DNA from 3 places in the Pseudomonas sp. GW821-FHT07B01 genome. Region 3 is predicted to be linked to each of the others. Evidence: predicted binding sites of a transcription regulator. Region 3 holds the regulator's gene; each other region holds the start of a gene.
What was found. Region 3 encodes FliA, which starts transcription of late flagellar genes. Its sites were predicted from a motif close to CTAAAGTTTNNNNNNNNNNNGCCGNTAA; they were not measured.
Positions count from the first base shown of each region.

Region 1: a site for FliA is predicted at 1,698-1,725, ahead of flgM (flagellar biosynthesis anti-sigma factor FlgM). Genes of this name have one in related genera too.
Region 2: a site for FliA is predicted at 3,130-3,157, ahead of AC07S6_RS08350 (methyl-accepting chemotaxis protein). Genes of this name have one in related genera too.

Region 1 covers NZ_JBWKRA010000001.1:528,724-535,348, reverse strand. The annotation lists gene AC07S6_RS02495 (flagellar brake protein) at 1-722, opposite strand, end outside; gene AC07S6_RS02490 (flagella synthesis protein FlgN) at 819-1,289, opposite strand; gene flgM (flagellar biosynthesis anti-sigma factor FlgM) at 1,338-1,661, opposite strand; gene flgA (flagellar basal body P-ring formation chaperone FlgA) at 1,803-2,567, opposite strand; gene AC07S6_RS02475 (chemotaxis protein CheV) at 2,642-3,574, shown strand; gene cheR (protein-glutamate O-methyltransferase CheR) at 3,617-4,444, shown strand; gene flgB (flagellar basal body rod protein FlgB) at 4,760-5,167, shown strand; gene flgC (flagellar basal body rod protein FlgC) at 5,171-5,614, shown strand; gene flgD (flagellar hook assembly protein FlgD) at 5,631-6,350, shown strand; gene flgE (flagellar hook protein FlgE) at 6,381-6,625, shown strand, end outside.
Region 2 covers NZ_JBWKRA010000005.1:244,990-251,614, forward strand. The annotation lists gene ggt (gamma-glutamyltransferase) at 1-24, shown strand, start outside; gene AC07S6_RS08340 (AAA family ATPase) at 144-668, opposite strand; gene pnuC (nicotinamide riboside transporter PnuC) at 665-1,228, opposite strand; gene AC07S6_RS08350 (methyl-accepting chemotaxis protein) at 1,429-3,063, opposite strand; gene AC07S6_RS08355 (undecaprenyl-diphosphate phosphatase) at 3,290-4,120, shown strand; gene AC07S6_RS08360 (DUF1294 domain-containing protein) at 4,117-4,500, shown strand; gene AC07S6_RS08365 (MmcQ/YjbR family DNA-binding protein) at 4,489-4,845, opposite strand; gene AC07S6_RS08370 (LysR substrate-binding domain-containing protein) at 4,842-5,750, opposite strand; gene AC07S6_RS08375 (FMN-dependent NADH-azoreductase) at 5,876-6,487, shown strand.
Region 3 covers NZ_JBWKRA010000001.1:198,232-204,856, reverse strand. The annotation lists gene flhF (flagellar biosynthesis GTPase FlhF) at 1-1,014, shown strand, start outside; gene fleN (flagellar synthesis regulator FleN) at 1,120-1,953, shown strand; gene fliA (RNA polymerase sigma factor FliA) at 1,950-2,690, shown strand; gene AC07S6_RS00940 (chemotaxis response regulator CheY) at 2,858-3,232, shown strand; gene AC07S6_RS00935 (protein phosphatase CheZ) at 3,251-4,039, shown strand; gene AC07S6_RS00930 (chemotaxis protein CheA) at 4,051-6,261, shown strand; gene AC07S6_RS00925 (protein-glutamate methylesterase/protein-glutamine glutaminase) at 6,310-6,625, shown strand, end outside.

The DNA.
Region 1 (6,625 bases), 330 kb from region 3:
CGAGCTTCTCGCTGCAATTGGTAGACAAAGCGTTCCACTTGTCGCTGCACCAAACCACTCATGTTGTGAAAGCGCACGCCGGCAAAGGTGGTGTTGATCTTGTCTTCGAAGTGCAGATAGCGCAGTTCCACGGAAGTGGTCATGCTGCCGAAGGGCAGGGCAGCAATAAAGCGATCATAGACCTGGCCCAACTGCAGACGTTCGGAGATATCGCCTTCAAAGCGCAATTTGCAGCCGGTTGCCGAGATATCCAACAGCTTACCGCTGACAGGGGCCTTGAGCTTCTCGCCACCTAACTGAATATCCACCAATTGCGCGAGTTTCAGTGCGGCGCGGAAGGCATTGCGTCGTTGATGGTAAACCACTTCGCCGGGCAGGTTGCCGCTGTAGATGCGGTGGCCGCCTTTCTCGCTGATGGTCAAGGTGCCGTTGCTTTCCCAGGCAACCCGCACGCCCTCATGGAAGCCTTCGATACGGAAGGCTTCGCCATTCTCAAGATAGCGTTCACCGTCGCGGGGAATCATTTCGTCCAGTACCAGCGTCTTGCTGTCCCGGTCGATGTCCACCAGGTAGCTCTGGAAGCGCTGGCTACGTTCGTGGAAAGTGATGATCAGCGGGTCATGGCTTTCTTGCAGCATCCGCAACGTGCTGGCGATTTCCAGAGGCGTGGTGAGCACCTTGGGTGGCTGCGGTGCATCTTCCGCATTAAGGGCGTTGAACACGGTTCTTCCATCTCCAGGCAAAATACGACTACACGCAAGAACCGGCATTTTGCCAGTATGTAGCGCGCCTTGGATAGGTCGCGCTGTAAACCGGCGTCAGGCTTGGCTGCGGGTGCTTGGTTTGATCAGGCGTGAGGTGGAGCCTTGGGCGTTATACAGGGCCGGAGGTTCTCCGCCGTGCAATATGCGCAACTGATTGGCGGTGGTGGCTTGCTGAAGCTGGATCGACTGACCGTTGAGCAGGTTGGCTTCCTGGCACTGGGCGAGCAAATGATTGAGTTCTTTGCTTTGTGCCAGCAGTTGATCGCCGACTGAGGAGTGGCTGGCCAGTTGTGCCAGGCCATCATGATCGGCGGGCAGGCCCAGGCTGATCAGAATCTCGCTGCGTTTCTTGCCGTGCTGTTCGAGCAAGACAATCAGGGACTGTTTGCGCGCCAGGATTTCTTCCAGCAAGGGCATATCCCGGCCGTACAAGGCCAGGGATTCTTCCTTGAGCAGCTCGAGCAATTGTTGCGTCGGCGCCAGATCATCAATGATCAGTTGGAGCAAATGTTCGTCGTGGTGCATGGCTGGCCTTGGGTTTTAAGCGTCCAAAAGCCCTGCGCAGGCTTTTGCCTAGCGCTCGGCTTCGAAGTTGAGCAGCTTGCTGGCTACACGGTTGCTGTCGACTTTATAGCTGCCATCGGCGATAGCCTGTTTCAACTCGGCCACGCGGGCTTTATTGACGACGGGTTGATCGCGCAGCGAGTCAGTGACCTTCTGCAACTGTTGAGCCTCATTGCTCAGGTGTACCGATTCCCCACTCTGGCTGGCGGCGGCCTGTTCTGCTTTGGCAGGCAAGGGCTGCGGCTTGGCCTCTACGCTGTCCTTGGTACCGCCGGTGCGCGTATTGCCGGGCAAAGCCGGGGCGTTATTCAAACGACTGAAATCAATGACCATGTTGAAAAACCTCTGGGTATTTGGACGCTTGCCATGTTTTCGGCCATACCCGGGCAAACTTTAGGCTCGATTGACAATAAACCTGTACGGCTCAATATCCAGCACACAGTGTAGGAAAAGCTGGCATTTGATTCCAGTCATCTATAGCGCCACCTCGACCTGGCCTGGTGCCGTGACCCGCGCCTTGATCACGCGATTGGAGTTGAGGTTCTTGACGCGGATCTGTTCGCTCATGCCGCCATTTGACAGCGCCTCGCCCGGCATCCTGACGTTCAGGCCGCCGCTGCTGGCGGAAATTACCACTTGGTCACCCTTGCGAATCACCTCGGCCTGTTCCAGATGAACCAGCGTGAGGACTTGGTCGGTGACCACTGGCCGGGTGAGTTTCTGCCCGATGGCCTGGTCCAGCGACGTCAGGTAGCCCTGGTTGATCAAGCTGATATCCCGCTCGCGCAACGCCACGTCGTCGTAGCCGATGATACCCGTGCGCTTCAATGGTCGCGCCACTACCACCACATCGCGATACAGCTTGACCTGAGCTGGTACGAAAACCGTCCAGGGCGAGGCGCCCTCACAGCGTACCTTTACGGTCACACGGCCGATGGGCTGGGCGGGGCTTTCCAAAGTGGCTGTCAATTCCTTGTCGCACATTGGCATGCGCAAGCGAGGGTCCAACTGGTTGACCTGAATTTCATAACGCCCCGGCGTCTGGGTAGTCGCCAGATAATCTTCTACAGTGAACTCAAGAAAGCCTTGGGTGACGCCGATAAGTAGATCAGGCAGGGTGACGTTGTCGGCACGGGCCGTGACGCCCAGGCCCGAGACAAGCAGTGCCATCGCGGCGCAGAGCAGTCTACGGTAGCGTGAGCGGCCAGGGTGTCGGGAAACTGTCGTTTTAATATCCATACTCAGTAAATAGCAAAGCTCGTGCCGTTTAGTGTTGGGTACGCGTCGTACCCCTAGGATTTAGGAGTCTGGGCATGGCAGGTGTAATGGATTCAGTAAACCAGCGCACACAGCTGGTAGGGCAGAATCGCCTGGAGTTGTTGCTTTTTCGCCTGGATGGCAAACAGTTGTATGGCATCAACGTGTTTAAAGTGCGTGAAGTGCTGCAATGTCCCAAGTTGACGATCATGCCCAAGTCCAGTCCGGTGGTGTGTGGCGTGGCCAACATCCGGGGCGCGACCATTCCGATTCTTGACCTGGCCATGGCCACGGGGGCCGCGGGTTTGCAGGACCGCCAGAACCCTTTCGTGATCATCACCGAGTACAACACCAAGACCCAGGGTTTCCTGGTGCGCTCGGTGGAGCGCATCGTCAATATGAACTGGGAAGAGATCCATCCGCCGCCCAAGGGCACGGGGCGCGATCACTACCTGACGGCGGTGACGCGGGTCGATAACCAGTTGGTGGAAATCATCGACGTGGAGAAGATCCTCGCCGAAGTGGCCCCCACCTCGGAAACCATCTCCGTCGGGGTGGTGGATGCCGAAACGGCACACAAGGCGGTTTCGCTACGGGTGTTGACCGTGGACGACTCTTCTGTGGCGCGCAAGCAGGTCACGCGTTGCCTGCAAACGGTCGGGGTTGAGGTGGTAGCCCTCAATGATGGTCGCCAGGCCTTGGATTACCTGCGCAAGCTGGCAGATGACGGCAAGAGGCCTGAAGAAGAATTCTTGATGATGATCTCTGACATCGAGATGCCGGAAATGGATGGCTACACGCTCACGGCCGAAATACGTAACGATCCACGCATGCAAAAGTTGCATATCATCCTGCATACTTCGTTGTCGGGGGTATTCAATCAGGCAATGGTCAAGAAGGTCGGTGCGGATGACTTTCTGGCCAAGTTCCGTCCTGATGACCTCGCATCCCGGGTAGTCGACCGGATCAAGGCAGCAGATCACGGCTAGGGGATTTCCCCCGGCGGTCACACGATTTAAGAGGCGGCATCATTGTCTACGGGTAATTTGGATTTCGAACAGTTCCGGGTCTTCCTGGAAAAAGCCTGTGGCATATTGCTCGGTGAAAACAAGCAGTACCTGGTATCCAGCCGTCTCAACAAGCTGATGGAACAGCAGGGCATCAAGTCCCTGGGTGAGTTGGTCCAGCGGATCCAGGGGCAGCCGCGCAGTGGGCTCAAGGAAATGGTGGTCGATGCCATGACCACCAACGAAACCTTATGGTTTCGCGATACCTATCCCTTTGAAGTGCTCAAGAACAAAGTGTTGCCTGAAGCCATCAAGGCCAGCCCGGGCCAGCGCCTGCGTATCTGGTCGGCGGCCTGTTCTTCGGGGCAGGAGCCGTACTCGATCTCGATGTCCATCGATGAGTTCGAGCGGACCAACATGGGCCAGTTGAAAGCCGGTGCGCAAATTGTGGCCACGGACCTGTCCGGCACCATGCTCACCAACTGCAAGACCGGTGAGTACGACAGCCTGGCCCTGGGCCGAGGTTTGTCCCAGGAACGCCTGCAACGCTACTTCGACCCCAAAGGGGCAGGGCGTTGGGCGATCAAGGCGCCGATCAAGAACCGCGTCGAATTTCGCTCGTTCAACCTGCTCGACAGCTACGCCAGCCTAGGCAAGTTCGACATGGTGTTCTGCCGCAACGTGCTGATCTATTTCTCGGCTGAAGTGAAGAAAGACATTCTGTTGCGCATCCACGGCACCCTCAAGCGCGGAGGTTATCTGTTCCTCGGTGCTTCCGAGGCGCTCAATGGGCTGCCGGATCACTTCCAGATGGTGCAATGCAGCCCGGGGATCATCTACCAGGCCAAGTAGCCTGGGTGTATGCAATAAAACTGTGGGAGCCGGGCTTGCCCGCGATAGCGTTTTGTCAGTCGACGAATAGGTCGGCAGGCACTCCGCCATCGCAGGCAAGCCAGCTCCCACATTTGTTTTCTCGGCAAGCTGGCGTAAAGCGGCAACTGCCCATTGCCGCTTTACTGGCACTACGCGGAAATCGCTTGCCGCTTTTCTGGCATAGTCGCCGGCAACTTCCCTCGAAACCCTTTATATACGGGGCTTTCGCAAGTTTGGCATACACCTTGCTATAACCCTGCTAACGAACAGCAGGTCAGCCTAAAGGTTTCCGCCATGAGCATCAGCTTCGATAAAGCGCTCGGTATCCACGAACAAGCCCTGGGCTTCCGCGCCCAGCGTGCCGAAGTCCTGGCCAACAACATCGCCAACGCCGACACCCCGAACTACAAGGCTCGGGACCTGGACTTCTCCGCCGTGCTCGCCGCACAACAGGACAAGACCAAGAACGGTACCTTCGCCTTGAACATGACCAATAGCCGTCATATCGAAGCGCAAGGCCTGGGCAATGGTGACGAGTCGCTGCTGTATCGCACGCCGATGCAGCCGTCGATCGACCAGAACACCGTTGACGCCCAGCTGGAGCAATCGAACTACGCCGAAAACTCGGTGAACTTCCAGGCCAGCTTCACCCTGCTCAACAGCAAATTCAAAGGGCTGATGTCAGCCCTGCGCGGAGAGTAAGCCATGTCCCTGTCCAGTGTTTTCAATATTGCCGGCAGTGGCATGAGCGCGCAGACCACGCGTTTGAACACCGTCGCCAGTAACATCGCCAACGCCGAGACCGTCTCCTCGAGCATTGACCAGACCTATCGCGCCCGCCATCCGGTGTTTGCCACCATGTTCCAGGGTGGTCAGGCAAACGGCAGCGATTCGTTGTTCCAGAACCAGGACGCCGCCGGCTCCGGCGTGCAGGTGTTGGGCGTGGTCGAAGACCAGAGCAACCTGGAGGCCCGTTACGAGCCCAACCATCCTGCCGCGAACGAAAAGGGTTACGTCTATTACCCCAACGTCAACGTGGTCGAGGAAATGGCTGACATGATTTCCGCCAGCCGCTCGTTCCAGACCAACGCGGAAATGATGAACACCGCCAAAACCATGATGCAGAAGGTCCTGACCCTGGGTCAGTGATAAGGGGCGCCAAATAATGGCCATCGTTGATACGTCAAACAACACGGCTGTCCAGGACCTGTTCAACTCCAAGGTCAAGGACGCTTCGAACAATGTATCGAATGTTTCCAAAGCGGCGACGGGTAACCAGGCGCTAGGCAAGGACGCATTCCTGCAGTTGCTGGTGACCCAGCTGAAAAATCAGAACCCGCTGTCGCCCCAGGACAACGGCGCGTTCGTGGCCCAGCTTGCCCAGTTCAGCAGCCTGGAAGGCATCAACACCCTGAACGACTCGGTGAACAACATCTCCAGCAACTTCAGCTCTTCTCAAGCGCTGCAGGCTTCGTCGCTGGTGGGGCGGTCGATCATTATCCAGACCGACAAAGCCATGGTTGATACCAGCAAGAGCATGAACGGTTCAGTGGCGGTGCCATCGGCGGTGGGCAACGTGTCCGTCAAGATCACCGACAAGGACGGCAACGTCGTACGCACCGTGGATATGGGCGCGCAGAGTGCCGGCAGCCAGAGCTTTATCTGGGACGGCAAGAACGATAAGGGTGAGGTCGCCCCAGCCGGCACCTACACCTTCAATGCCTCCACCAAGAACGACAAAGGTGACGCGGTGGCCCTGACCACCTCGCTACCAGCCACGGTCACCAGCGTGACCCTGAGCAAGACCGGCGGCGAAATGCTGCTCAACCTTGCAGGCGGCATGGGCAGCGTCAAGCTGTCGCAAATTCAGACTATCGGTACATAGAGCCGGCTAAATACGGCAGAGGAGAGAAACATGTCTTTTAACATCGGCCTTAGCGGCCTCTATGCGGCCAACAAACAACTGGACGTGACCGGCAACAACATCGCCAACGTCGCGACCACTGGCTTCAAGTCATCCCGTGCGGAATTCGCGGATATCTACGCGGCCTCCAAGCTGGGCACCGGCCAGAACAGCATCGGCAACGGTGTGAACCTGGCGGCGGTGTCCCAGCAGTTCACCCAGGGCGACGTCAACGGGAGTGGCGGCATCCTCGACAT
Region 2 (6,625 bases), on a different contig from region 3:
ACGGGGTTGTCGTTGGGCTACTAACGCCTGGTACGGTAAGAAATGTGGGAGCGGGCTTGCCCGCGAAAGCGGTGGGTCAGTCTATGCCTGTGCTAGCTGATACAGAGCATTCGCGAGCAAGCCCGCTCCCACAGGGAAGAGTGTCAGGGCTTGAGCAGCTGGGTTACTGCGGCAAATGCCGCCTGGCGCCTTTGTTCCCAACCCCCGCCAATCACCACCAGCGGCTGTCGATGCTCCTGCATCCACTCCAGGCTGGCCTGAAAAAACGCCCGGCGATCCGCCAGTTCCGGCTGGCAGCGCTGGCCGTCGGCACTCCATTCCACATCCTCGGGTGAGAGCAGCAGGTGCAGGTCGTAATGCCGCGCCAGAAGTTCGTCATCAAGCCAGCCGGGATAGTCGCCGAACAGGGTCTGGCTCCAGAGCTTGTTGGTCAGCAGGTGGGTGTCGAGGATCAGCAAGGCGGGGCGTTTGGCGCGGGCGGCATCCTCCCAGGCCAACTGGCCCTGGGCAATGGCCGGGATATCCGCCAGGGTGGTGTCGCGCTGATGCTGATCGATGAAGTACCGCACATATTCCCCCACCATCAACCCGCCGAAGCGCGCGTGCAACTGCGCCGCCAGCCAGCTCTTGCCGCTGGATTCGGGGCCCGCCAATACCACCACTTTCATGCGCGTAACGCCGGGTCGGCGCGCCACTCGCGCCAGCCTTGCACGGCAATCACGGTAAACAATGCATAGAGTGCAGCCGTGAGATAGAGGCCTTTGTAGAGGAACAGGCCGACGAAGATCACATCCACCACAATCCACAACGGCCAGCACTGCACGCGTTTTTGCGCCATCCACATCTGCGCGACCAGGCTGAAGCCGGTGAGGGCGGCGTCGAGCCAGGGCTGGGCGGCGTCAGTCCAGTGGGCCATGGCGGCGCCCAGCAGCAGACTGCCGACGGCGCCCGCAGCCAGGCTGGCCATGATTGCCGGCGCTTTCAGGCTGGTGACCTGGCGGCCTTGCTTGACCTCGCCAGCGCGGGTCCACTGCCACCAACCGTAAACTTGCAGCGCCGCGTAGACCACTTGCAGCAGCATGTCCGAGTAGAGCTTGACCTCGAAAAACACCCAGGTGTAGAGCAACACCATCACCAGGCCGATGGGCCAGCACCAGGGGTTTTGTTTGACCGTCAGCCAGACAGCGATCACCCCCAGGGCGGCGGCGAACAGTTCAAGCCCGGACATGGCGGATCCTTGGGAGAGTGGGAGAGGGCGGTGATTGTACCCAGAGCTCACCGATCATCAAACACAGCAATGCGTCATTGCCCTCTGCAGGAGCGAGCTTGCTCGCGAAGATCGTCAAGGTTACCGCGTATTGTCTGAATAACCGCGGTGCCTATGGGTTTTTCGCGAGCAAGCTCGCTCCTACAAAAGGCTAATCAGCGCTAGATTCGGAATTGGCGCAGCAACCCATCAAGCTGCTCACTCAAGCCACGCAACTGCGCACTCGCCACGCTCGATTGCTCCGCCGCCAGCGCCGTGCTGTGGGACAGCCCGGCCGCTTGGGTGACGTTCTGGTTGATGTCTTCCACCACATGGGCCTGCTGCAGGGTGGCGCTGGCAATCGAGGCGTTCAGGCCGTTGAGGTTGTGCAGTGCCTGGCCGATGGCGGTGAGGCTTGCACCGGCCTGGCCGGCTTGCTCGATGGTCAGTTGCGAGGCGCTGTGGCTGTCGCTGATGACCTTGACCGCCGCTTCCGAGTGACCTTGCAGGCGCTCGATCATTACCTGGATCTCGGCGGTGGATTTCTGCGTGCGCTGGGCCAGCAGCCGCACCTCATCGGCGACCACCGCAAACCCACGGCCTTGCTCCCCGGCGCGGGCGGCTTCGATGGCGGCGTTGAGGGCGAGCAGGTTGGTCTGGTCGGCGATGGAGCGGATCACCTCCAGTACCCCGCCGATCTGCGTGCTTTCGCTGGAGAGTGTGCGGATCACCTCCACAGCCTGGCTGATGGTGGTGGAGAGCTGGTCGATCTGCTGCAAGCTGCCGTCGATGTTGACCTGGCCCTGTTGTGCCTGGGCCTGGGCATCGCGCATTTCGCTGGCGGCGTGTTCGGCATTCTTCGCTACGTCCTGCACGCCGTAAGTGACTTCGTTGATGGCGGTGGCCACCAGTTCCATCTGCTGCGACTGCTGCTGGCTGCGGTCATGGGCCTGGCTGGCGTTGTGGCCCAGCTCGGTGGACGACTGGCCCAGGGCGTTCGCGCACACCTGCAACTGGCCGACAACCTGGCGCAGCTTGGCGGTGAAGCTATTGAAGTGCTGGGCCAGTGCGGTCAGTTCGTCACGACCGTGGGTGTCGAGGCTGTGGGTCAGGTCGCTTTCGCCGCTGGCGATATTGCCCATGGCATTCACCGCCGCCTGCAACGGCTGCACGATGCTGCGAGCGATCAGTACCACCAGCACGGCCATCATCAACGCAATGCCCAGGCCAATGGCCGAGGCTTTCCACACCTGGCCCCTGAATTCAGCCTGCACATCGTCCACGTAGACCCCGGAGCCGATAATCCAGCCCCAGGGTTCGAACAGTTGGATGTACGAGGTTTTCTCTACCGGCGCTTCGGCGCCGGGCTTCGGCCAGCGGTAGTTGACAATGCCGGCGCCCTTGGCCTTGGCCAGGCTCACGAATTCGTTGAACACGGCGAAACCGTCCGGGTCGCGAATCGCCGAGAGGTTCTGGCCGTCGAGCTTGGGGTTGGCCGCGTGCATGATCATCACGGGGGTGAGGTCGTTGATCCAGAAGTAATCATCGTGGTCATAACGCAGGCCGCGCACCGCGCTCAGGGCCTGTTGTTGCGCGGCGTCACGGGTCAGTACGCCGGTTTTCTCCAGGTTCTGGTAATAGCTGAGTACGCCACTGGCGGTCTGTACCACGTGCTGGGTCTGCTGGCGCTTGGCCTGGTAGAGGTCGCCGTGGATCTGGTTGAGCATCAACAGCCCCAAGGCCAGCAGCATCAACACGGCGACTATCAGGATCAGCCAAAGGCGGCGGCTGATCGACATGCTGCGCAAACTGTTCATCGTCCTGTCACTCCCTGCTCTTTATAATTGTGGTGCTGCTTCGAGATTTCCGGCGTGTCTGATAGGCTTTCGGCCCGGAATCGAAAAACCTGAGTACTGCCTGATTTTTCACGGAATTTTTGCAGACCGGCGTTGAGAATCAACCGCGGGCGCTTGTGTGCGCTCGTCGTCAGTGAACTTAAAAAAGACTATGAGGCATGCCACGTGCATGACCTTTGGAGACAGCATGGATTTTTGGACCGCCATACAGGCATTGATTCTCGGCATCGTCGAGGGGCTTACGGAGTTCTTGCCGATCTCCAGCACTGGCCACCAGATCATCGTCGCCGACCTGATCAATTTTGGCGGCGAGCGTTTCGAAGCCTTTAATATCATCATCCAGCTGGGCGCGATCCTGGCGGTAGTCTGGGAGTTTCGACGCAAGATCTTTGACGTGGTTATCGGCCTGCCGACCCAGCCCAAGGCCCGGCGCTTTACCGTCAACCTGATCATCGCCGTGTTGCCGGCGGTGGTACTGGGGGTGATTTTTGCCGACCTGATCAAGCACTACCTGTTTAACCCGATCACTGTAGCGACTGCCCTGGTAGTGGGTGGCGTGATCATGTTGTGGGCCGAGCGCCGTCAACATGCAGTGCGGGCTGAAACCGTCGACGACATCACCTGGAAAGACGCCCTCAAGGTCGGCCTGGCCCAGTGCCTGGCGATGATCCCGGGCACTTCGCGCTCCGGTGCAACGATCATCGGCGGCCTGTTGTTCGGCCTGTCGCGCAAGACAGCTACCGAGTTCTCGTTCTTCCTGGCGATGCCGACCATGGTCGGTGCGGCGGTGTACTCGGGCTATAAATACCGTGACCTGTTCCAGCCCGCGGACCTGCCGGTGTTCGCCATTGGCTTTGTCACCTCGTTCATCTTCGCCATGATTGCGGTCAAGGCCCTGCTCAAGTTCATCGCCAGCCACAGCTACGCGGCGTTTGCCTGGTACCGGATTGCGTTCGGCCTGGTGATCCTGGTGACCTGGCAGTTCGGCTGGATCGACTGGACTGCGGTCAAGCCATGACTATCCAGCACCCACGCCTGAAGGCGCTGATCTTTGTACTGCTGTGTGCCGCGCCGCTGCTGGGCTCGGCGTTGCTGTGGTATCGCGGCGAAACGGTAATTCCGTTGATGGCCTATGGCGCGGTCAGCGTGGTTGCGTTCTTCTTGTACTGGAGCGATAAGCGCAAGGCGCAGACCGAAGGCTGGCGCACCCCGGAAAACATCCTGCATGCGGTGGAGTTGGCGGGCGGTTGGCCGGGGGCGTTGATAGCCCAGCAGGTGTTCCGGCACAAGACGCGCAAGGTGTCTTACCAGGTGCTGTTCTGGGTGATTGTGCTGTTGCACCAAGTGTTCTGGCTGGACCAGCTGTTCCTCGGCGGCACCTTGCTGTCAATCCTCTAGCCGCAAGCCAATCTGCGTGCGCTTGGGCAGCTTGCTCACCACCAACTGGTGGGAGCGCTGCAACAGGCCGCGCAGTTCCTCTGCGCCCAAAGGGTAGGGCGTGTTCATGATGACCCACTGCGCCCTCGCCAGGTAAGGCGCCGGGTGAATGCCCGGGCGGTCGACGTGACCCAGGAACAGTTCTTTGTCGACCTTGAAGGCCAGCGACTCACCGCGCAGGTTCTGCAAGGCGAACATCTTGTTGCCAGCAATCGAGAACACCCGCACGCCACCCCATTTATAGTCTTCCCGTGCGCCTGGCAGGCTCAGGCAAAAACGTGCGACTTGTTCTTCCGTCATGCTCATAACAGCCGATCTCCACAGCCTTTGAAGCCTTCTTCCAGGTAGTCGATCCAGGCCCGGATGGCCGGCAGCACGCCGCGCCGGTGCGGGTAGACCGCCTGCAGCCAGCCGCCTGGCAATGACCACTCCGGTAGCAATTGCACCAGCCGGCCGCTGGCCAGTTCTTCTTCGCAGTACATCATTGGCAGCACCGTAAAGCCCACGCCCATCATTGCGCTGGCCTTGCGCACGATAAAGTCTTCGATGCCCAGGCGCGCCTCCATCACTAGCTCGTGCATGTTGCCCTGGGGGTCGATGATGCGTTGGTGCACCATTCGGTCCGCCTCGAGTGCGCCAAGGATTGGCAACTGCTTGAGGTCTTCCAGGGTTTCGACCCGCCGCTCACGCATGAAAACGGGGCTGGCCACCAGCACGGTATGCGCCTGGCGCAGGCGTTTGGTGACCAGCAACGGGTCTTCGTCGCCCAGTTCGCGTACGCGCAGCGCTACATCAATGCCTTCGGCCACCAGGTCGACGCGGCGATTCACCAGGGTCATATCCAACTGCACCAACGGGTGCGCGGCCAGAAAACCGGCTACCAGCTCCGGCAGGATCTGCTGGGCCAGGCCCACCGGGCAACTGACCCGCAAGCGCCCCCGTGGTTCGCTGGACATACTGGCCACGGCCTCGTCGGCCATTTCCGCTTCAAGCAGCATGGCCTGGCAGTGGCGCAGGTAGCGTTCGCCGACGGCGGTGAGCGTCAGTTGCCGGGTGGTGCGTTGCAGCAAGCGTGCACCCAGGCGGTCTTCCAGTTCGGCAATGCGCCGTGAAAGCCTGGATTTGGGAATGCCGAGTAGCCGGCCAGCCGCAGCAAAACCGCCGGCTTCGACGACTTTGGCGAAATAGTAGAGGTCGTTGAGGTCTTGCATGGTGGGCCTATTGTCCTGTCAGTGGGACAAACTATCGCATTTCAGCTGGCTTATCGACCATTGGTTTCATGCGTAGCATCACCACCATCTGATCGCCACTGTCGATCCCACCTCGGAGATCCATCATGAAACTGTTGCACATCGATTCCAGCATCCTCGGCGACAACTCGGCCTCCCGTCAGCTCAGCGCCGGTGTGGTCAAGGCATGGCAAGCCGCGCAGCCGGGTGTGGAAGTGACCTACCGCGACCTCGCCAGCGAAGGCATCAACCATTTCTCCGGCGCTACCCTGGGTGCATTGGGCACTGCTGCCGAACTGCGCGATGCGGCGCAAAAGCACGAGGCTGAACTGAGTGCATCGTCGCTGGCTGAGTTTCTCGCCGCCGATGCCGTGGTAGTCGGTGCGCCGATGTACAACTTCACCATTCCCACCCAATTGAAAGCCTGGATTGACCGCATCGCAGTGGCCGGCCAGACCTTCCGTTACTCCGAAGCCGGCCCTGAAGGCCTGTGCGGCAACAAGAAAGTCATTATTGTCTCCACCGCCGGCGGTCTGCATGCCGACCAAGCCTCGGGCGCTGCCCACGAAGGCTACTTGAAGCTGCTATTCGGCTTCCTGGGCATCACCGACATTGAGATTGTTCGCGCTGAAGGCCTGGCCTACGGTGATGAAGTGCGCAGCAAAGCCATGAGCGACGCCAACGTGCGCATCAACGAGCAACTGTTCGCCGCTGCGTAAGGCTTATGTAAATTTGCCCTGTCCTCGGTTTCATTCTGAAACCGAGCGCCTAAACTCTGTATTCTGATCGCCTGAACGCGAGCGGAGTACGGAGTTTTTTCGTTGTGGCCCAGGTTATGCACACATCCATTCGATACC
Region 3 (6,625 bases):
GAGCCGCTGGTTGAACCCACCTTTGTCGAACCGCCGCGTCCTGCAGCGCCTGCCCCGGCTGCCGCAGTTGACCAGCGCGTGATTGACTCGATGCGTTTTGAACTCAACGGCCTGCGTGAATTGCTCGAAGTGCAGCTCGGCTCGCTGGCCTGGACCCAACTGCAAGGCAGCAAGCCGCAGCAAGCCAACCTCTGGCGTCGCCTGCAACGCATCGGCCTGTCCGGCCCGTTGTCCCGCGACCTGCTGGCCTTGACCGCTGAAGTCGAAGAGCCGCGCCAGGCCTGGCGCATGCTGCTGGCGCACTTGGCGCGCATGATTGCCACGCCGGAAATCGAACCCCTGGAAGAGGGCGGTGTAATCGCCATGGTCGGCCCCGCCGGCATGGGCAAGACCACCACCCTGGCAAAGCTTGCGGCCCGTTACGTGCTTAAATACGGCGCGCAGAATATCGCCCTGGTGAGCATGGACAGTTACCGTATCGGCGCTCAGGAGCAGCTCAAGACCCTGGGCCGCATCCTCAACGTGCCGGTAACCCATGTCGACCCGGGCCAGTCCCTGGCCAATGCCCTCGACCCGTTGCTGCGCAAGCGCGTGGTGCTGATCGATACCGCCGGCCTGCAAGCCAGTGATCCGGCGCTGCGTATGCAGCTCGAAAGCCTGGCCGGGCGAGGCATCAAGTCAAAAAATTACCTGGTGCTTGCAACCACCAGCCAGAAACAGGTTCTTACCGCTGCTTATCACAGTTACAAGCGTTGCGGCCTGGCCGGTTGCATCCTCACCAAGCTCGATGAAACCGCGAGCCTGGGCGAGGTGTTGAGCCTGGCCATCAGCCATGAATTACCGGTTGCCTACCTCACCGACGGGCCGCGGATCCCGGATGATCTGCATCTGCCGCGCCGTCATCAGTTGGTCAGCCGTGCCGTGAGTGTGCAAATGCAAGACGAGCCTAGCGAGGAAGCGATGGCCGATATGTTCGCCGACCTTTACCACCACCCGGCTAAACGGGTGGGTTGAGGCAGGATGAACACCGTGAAATGTACCTACATCGATGGTCTGCAAGCGATTCACGCGGCCAAGCCATGTAGCCTGCGTCTAAGCAAGACAAGGTAAAGAAATAAAATGGGCAGCATGCATCCCGTACAGGTGATCGCGGTGACCGGCGGCAAAGGTGGCGTCGGGAAAACTAACGTGTCAGTGAATTTGTCCCTGGCCCTGGCAGAGCTTGGCCGTCGCGTCATGCTGCTGGATGCTGACCTGGGCTTGGCGAACGTGGACGTTCTGCTGGGGCTGACACCCAAACATACCCTGGCCGATGTGATCGAAGGCCGTTGTGAGCTGCGCGACGTGCTGCTCCAGGGCCCCGGAGGCATTCGCATCGTGCCGGCGGCCTCGGGCACCCAGAGCATGGTGCACCTGAGCCCCGCGCAGCATGCCGGGCTGATCCAGGCGTTCAGCGACATCGGCGACAACCTCGACGTGCTGGTGATCGACACCGCCGCCGGGATCGGCGAGTCGGTGGTCAGCTTTGTGCGCGCAGCGCAGGAAGTGCTGTTGGTGGTGTGCGACGAACCCACCTCCATCACCGACGCCTATGCGCTGATCAAGCTGCTTAACCGTGACTACGGCATGAACCGCTTTCGCGTGTTGGCCAACATGGCCCAGAGCCCGCAGGAAGGGCGCAACCTGTTCGCCAAGTTGACCAAGGTCACGGATCGCTTCCTCGATGTGGCCTTACAATACGTCGGCGCAGTTCCCTATGACGAGTGTGTGCGCAAGGCCGTGCAAAAGCAGCGTGCGGTCTACGAAGCGTTCCCTCGTTCGAAATGCGCACTGGCGTTCAAGGCCATTGCCCAGAAGGTCGATACCTGGCCGTTGCCCGCCAACCCGCGGGGGCATCTGGAGTTTTTCGTCGAGCGTTTGGTGCATCAGACGAGCGCAGGACCGGTGCTATGACATCCAGCGGCTACAACCTTTACAAAAAGTCGGCACGTGACAGCCAGGGCGAATTGATCGAGCGCTATGCGCCGTTGGTCAAGCGCATTGCCTATCACCTGTTGGCGCGCCTGCCTGCGAGTGTGCAGGTCGAAGACTTGATCCAGGCCGGCATGATCGGCCTGCTTGAAGTCTCGACCAAATACGACGCCAGCAAGGGTGCCAGTTTCGAAACGTATGCGGGTATCCGTATCCGTGGCGCGATGCTCGATGAAGTGCGTAAAGGCGATTGGGCGCCGCGTTCGGTACACCGCAATACGCGCATGGTCAGCGATGCAATTCGTGCAATTGAAGCAAAAACCGGCCGTGACGCTAAAGATCATGAAGTTGCGGCCGAACTCCAATTGAGTCTCGACGATTACTACGGGATTTTGAACGATACCTTGGGCAGCCGCCTGTTCAGTTTCGACGACCTTTTACAGGACGGCGAACACGAAGGGCTGCACGAGGACGGCGCGAGCGCGCATACGGAGCCGTCGCGCGACCTGGAAGATGAACGTTTCCAGGGCGCGTTGGCCGATGCAATCGCCAATTTGCCAGAGCGTGAGCGGCTGGTGCTGGCGCTGTACTACGACGAAGAGCTGAACCTCAAGGAAATCGGTGAGGTCCTGGGGGTCAGCGAATCGCGTGTCAGCCAGTTGCATAGCCAGTGCGCAGCCCGCTTGCGGGGCCGATTGGCCGAGTGGCGCGCGCGCTGACAGGCAGTGTGGGGGCACTGCAGACGCTGCCGTGAGATCGCAAGGTTTCGCGGCTATGTGCCGTGGTGCCCTGGGCAGTCCTTTTTGTGTAACGCCTGTTGATTGAAATGGCGCGTCCAGGTGCTGGGCGCGTTTAAGACTGCTTGGAGGTCGAATTGGACAAGAACATGAAAATCCTCATCGTTGATGACTTCTCAACGATGCGGCGGATCATTAAAAACCTGTTGCGTGACCTTGGGTTCACCAACACGGTCGAGGCGGATGACGGCCTGACGGCCATTCCGATTCTCAACAGCGGGAGCATCGACTTTCTGGTGACCGACTGGAACATGCCGGGCATGACCGGTATCGACCTGCTGCGCCATGTGCGCGCCGATGAAAAACTGCGCAGCCTGCCTGTGCTGATGGTGACCGCCGAAGCCAAGCGCGAACAGATCATCGAAGCCGCCCAGGCCGGGGTCAACGGTTACGTGGTCAAGCCATTCACGGCACTGGCCTTGAAAGAGAAGATCGAGAAAATCTTCGAACGCATCCACGGCTAATGCCATCGCGGGGGAGCTATGGAGCATAACGAAACGTCACAGGGCGACTTTGAGTCGACCCTGAAAAAACATGCTCACCAGTTGGTCGACAGCCTGGAAAAAGGCCAGTTCGCCGATGCGGTGCAGTTGATCCATGAGCTTAACCAGACCCGTGACCGCGGCCTGTACCAGGAAGTGGGCAAGCTCACACGCGAGCTGCACAGTGCGATCGTCAATTTCCAGATTGACCCGCGCATGCCCCAGGCCGAAGAAATTTCCCAGATCACTGATGCCACTGAGCGCCTGTCCTATGTGGTCAGGCTGACCGAGGCAGCGGCCAACCGCACCATGGACCTGGTGGAAAACGCCACGCCCCTGGTCAACGGCATGGCCACCGAAGCCCAGGCCTTGAGCCAGGACTGGGGCCGCTTCATGCGCCGCGAAGTCGGCGCTGAAGAGTTTCGTGAATTGGCGCGTCGCGTCGACGGGTTCTTGTCGCGCAGCGAACAGGAAAACCGCACGGTGGCCAGCAACCTCAACGACATCCTGCTGGCCCAGGATTACCAGGACCTCACCGGCCAGGTGATCAAGCGCGTGACTCAGTTGGTCACCGAAGTGGAAAGCAACTTGCTCAAATTGGTGCTGATGGCCGGCCAGGTCGATCGTTTTGCCGGCATCGAACATGACCGCGAAGCGATCCTCTCGGAAAAAGATCCACAAAAACATCTCGCCAAGGGTGAAGGTCCGCAGATTCATGCCGATAAACGTGAAGACGTTGTGTCAGGTCAGGATGACGTAGATGACCTGTTATCCAGTTTAGGCTTCTAAGGAGCACCCACATGAGCTTCGGCGCCGATGAAGAAATCCTTCAGGATTTCCTTGTAGAGGCCGGCGAAATTCTAGAGCAACTGTCCGAACAACTGGTCGAGCTGGAAAGCCGACCGGATGATGCGAACCTGCTCAATGCAATTTTTCGCGGTTTTCACACTGTAAAAGGGGGCGCCGGCTTCCTCCAGCTCCATGAGCTGGTGGAGTGCTGCCACATCGCCGAGAACGTCTTCGACATCCTGCGCAAGGGTGAGCGTCACGTCGACTCGGAATTGATGGACGTGATTCTCGAAGCACTGGATGCGGTCAACGGCATGTTCAGCCAGGTGCGTGAACGTGCACCGATCACCGCTGCCACCCCGGAACTGCTGGCCGCCCTGGCGCGCCTGGCCGAACCTGCCGACACCGCGGCTGCGCCGGTGGTCGAGGCCGCACCGGAACCGGTGGCGCAAGCCGAGCCGGACGTGACCGACAGCGAGTTCGAACAACTGCTCAACTCCCTCAGCGCGGTCAAGGCCGAGGCTGAAGCGCCGGTGCAGCCTGCCGCGACGCCGAGCAGTGAAGACATTACCGACGCCGAATTCGAGTCGTTGCTCGACCAGTTGCACGGCAAAGGCCAGTTCGCAGCAGATGCCGTGGCCCCGCCTGCCGCTGCGCCAGAAGCACCCGCTGCCAACGCCAGCACCGACATCACCGACGACGAGTTCGAGGCACTGCTCGACCAACTGCATGGCAAAGGCACTTTTGTGGCCGAAGCCCTGCCCGAGGTGGCGGCGACTGCCGCCGCCGCTGCGCCAGCGGCCAGTACCGCACCGGCCGGTGACGGGTTGATCTCCGATCACGAATTCGAAGCCCTGCTCGACGAGTTGCACGGCAAAGGCAAGTTCAGCGAAGTGGCCCCGGCCGCTGCCGCCCAGGTTACAGCGCCAGCCGCTGCCACTGCGGCACCGGTTGCTGCCAAACCTGCGCCGGCTGCCAAGCCAGCACCTGCTGCCGCCCCGGCCCCTGCGCGTGCAGCCGCGCCGGCTGCTGCGGAAAAACCCGCCAGCGAAGCCGAAACCACCGTGCGCGTGGATACCGCGCGCCTGGACGACATCATGAACATGGTGGGCGAACTGGTGCTGGTGCGTAACCGCCTGGTGCGCCTGGGCCTGAACAGTGGCGACGAAGCCATGCAGAAGGCCGTGTCGAACCTCGACGTGGTCACCGCCGACCTGCAAACCGCGGTGATGAAAACGCGGATGCAGCCGATCAAGAAAGTCTTCGGCCGTTTCCCGCGCCTGGTTCGCGACCTGGCGCGCCAGCTCAAGAAAGAAATCAACCTGGAGCTGGTGGGCGAAGAAACCGACCTCGACAAAAACCTCGTCGAGGCCCTGGCCGACCCGCTGGTCCACTTGGTGCGCAACGCGGTCGACCATGGTGTAGAAACCCCGGAAGAACGCGAAGCCGCCGGCAAGTCCCGCAACGGCAAAGTGATTTTGGCGGCGGAGCAAGAGGGCGACCACATCCTGCTGTCGATCACCGATGACGGCAAAGGCATGGACCCGACCATCTTGCGCAATATCGCGGTCAAGCGCGGCGTGATGGACAAGGACGCCGCCGACCGCCTCACCGATACCGAGTGCTACAACCTGATCTTTGCCCCGGGGTTTTCGACCAAGACCGAGATCTCCGACGTGTCCGGGCGTGGCGTGGGCATGGACGTGGTGAAGACCAAGATCAGCCAGCTCAACGGCTCGATCAATATCTACTCGACCAAGGGCCAGGGCTCCAAGATCGTCATCAAGGTGCCGTTGACCCTGGCGATCATGCCGACCCTGATGGTGATGCTGGGCAACCAGGCGTTCGCCTTCCCGCTGGTCAACGTCAACGAGATCTTCCACCTCGACCTGTCGCGCACCAACGTGGTGGACGGCCAGGAAGTGGTGATCGTGCGTGACAAGGCGTTGCCGCTGTTCTACCTCAAGCGTTGGCTGGTGGCCTCGGCCGCCCATGAAGAACAGCGCGAAGGCCATGTGGTGATTCTGTCCGTGGGCACCCAGCGCATCGGCTTTGTGGTCGACCAACTGGTGGGCCAGGAAGAAGTGGTGATCAAGCCTTTGGGCAAGATGCTGCAGGGAACCCCAGGCATGTCGGGCGCAACCATTACCGGTGACGGTCGCATCGCACTGATTCTCGATGTTCCGAGCATGCTCAAGCGTTACGCCGCACGGCGTATTTGATTTTGGTGGGGCAGGGCGGTCATGCCCGCCCCGCCTAACGGAGTGTTTATGGCAGTCAAGGTCCTGGTGGTGGACGATTCGGGTTTCTTCCGCCGCCGCGTCTCGGAAATTCTTTCCGCTGATCCAACGATCCAGGTGGTCGGCACGGCCACCAACGGCAAAGAGGCGATCGATCAAGCCATTGCCTTGAAGCCGGACGTGATCACCATGGACTACGAGATGCCGATGATGGATGGCATCACGGCCGTGCGCCACATCATGCAACGCTGCCCTACACCGGTATTGATGTTTTCCTCGCTGACTCACGAAGGCGCGCGGGTGACCCTCGACGCTTTGGATGCCGGCGCGGTGGACTTTTTGCCGA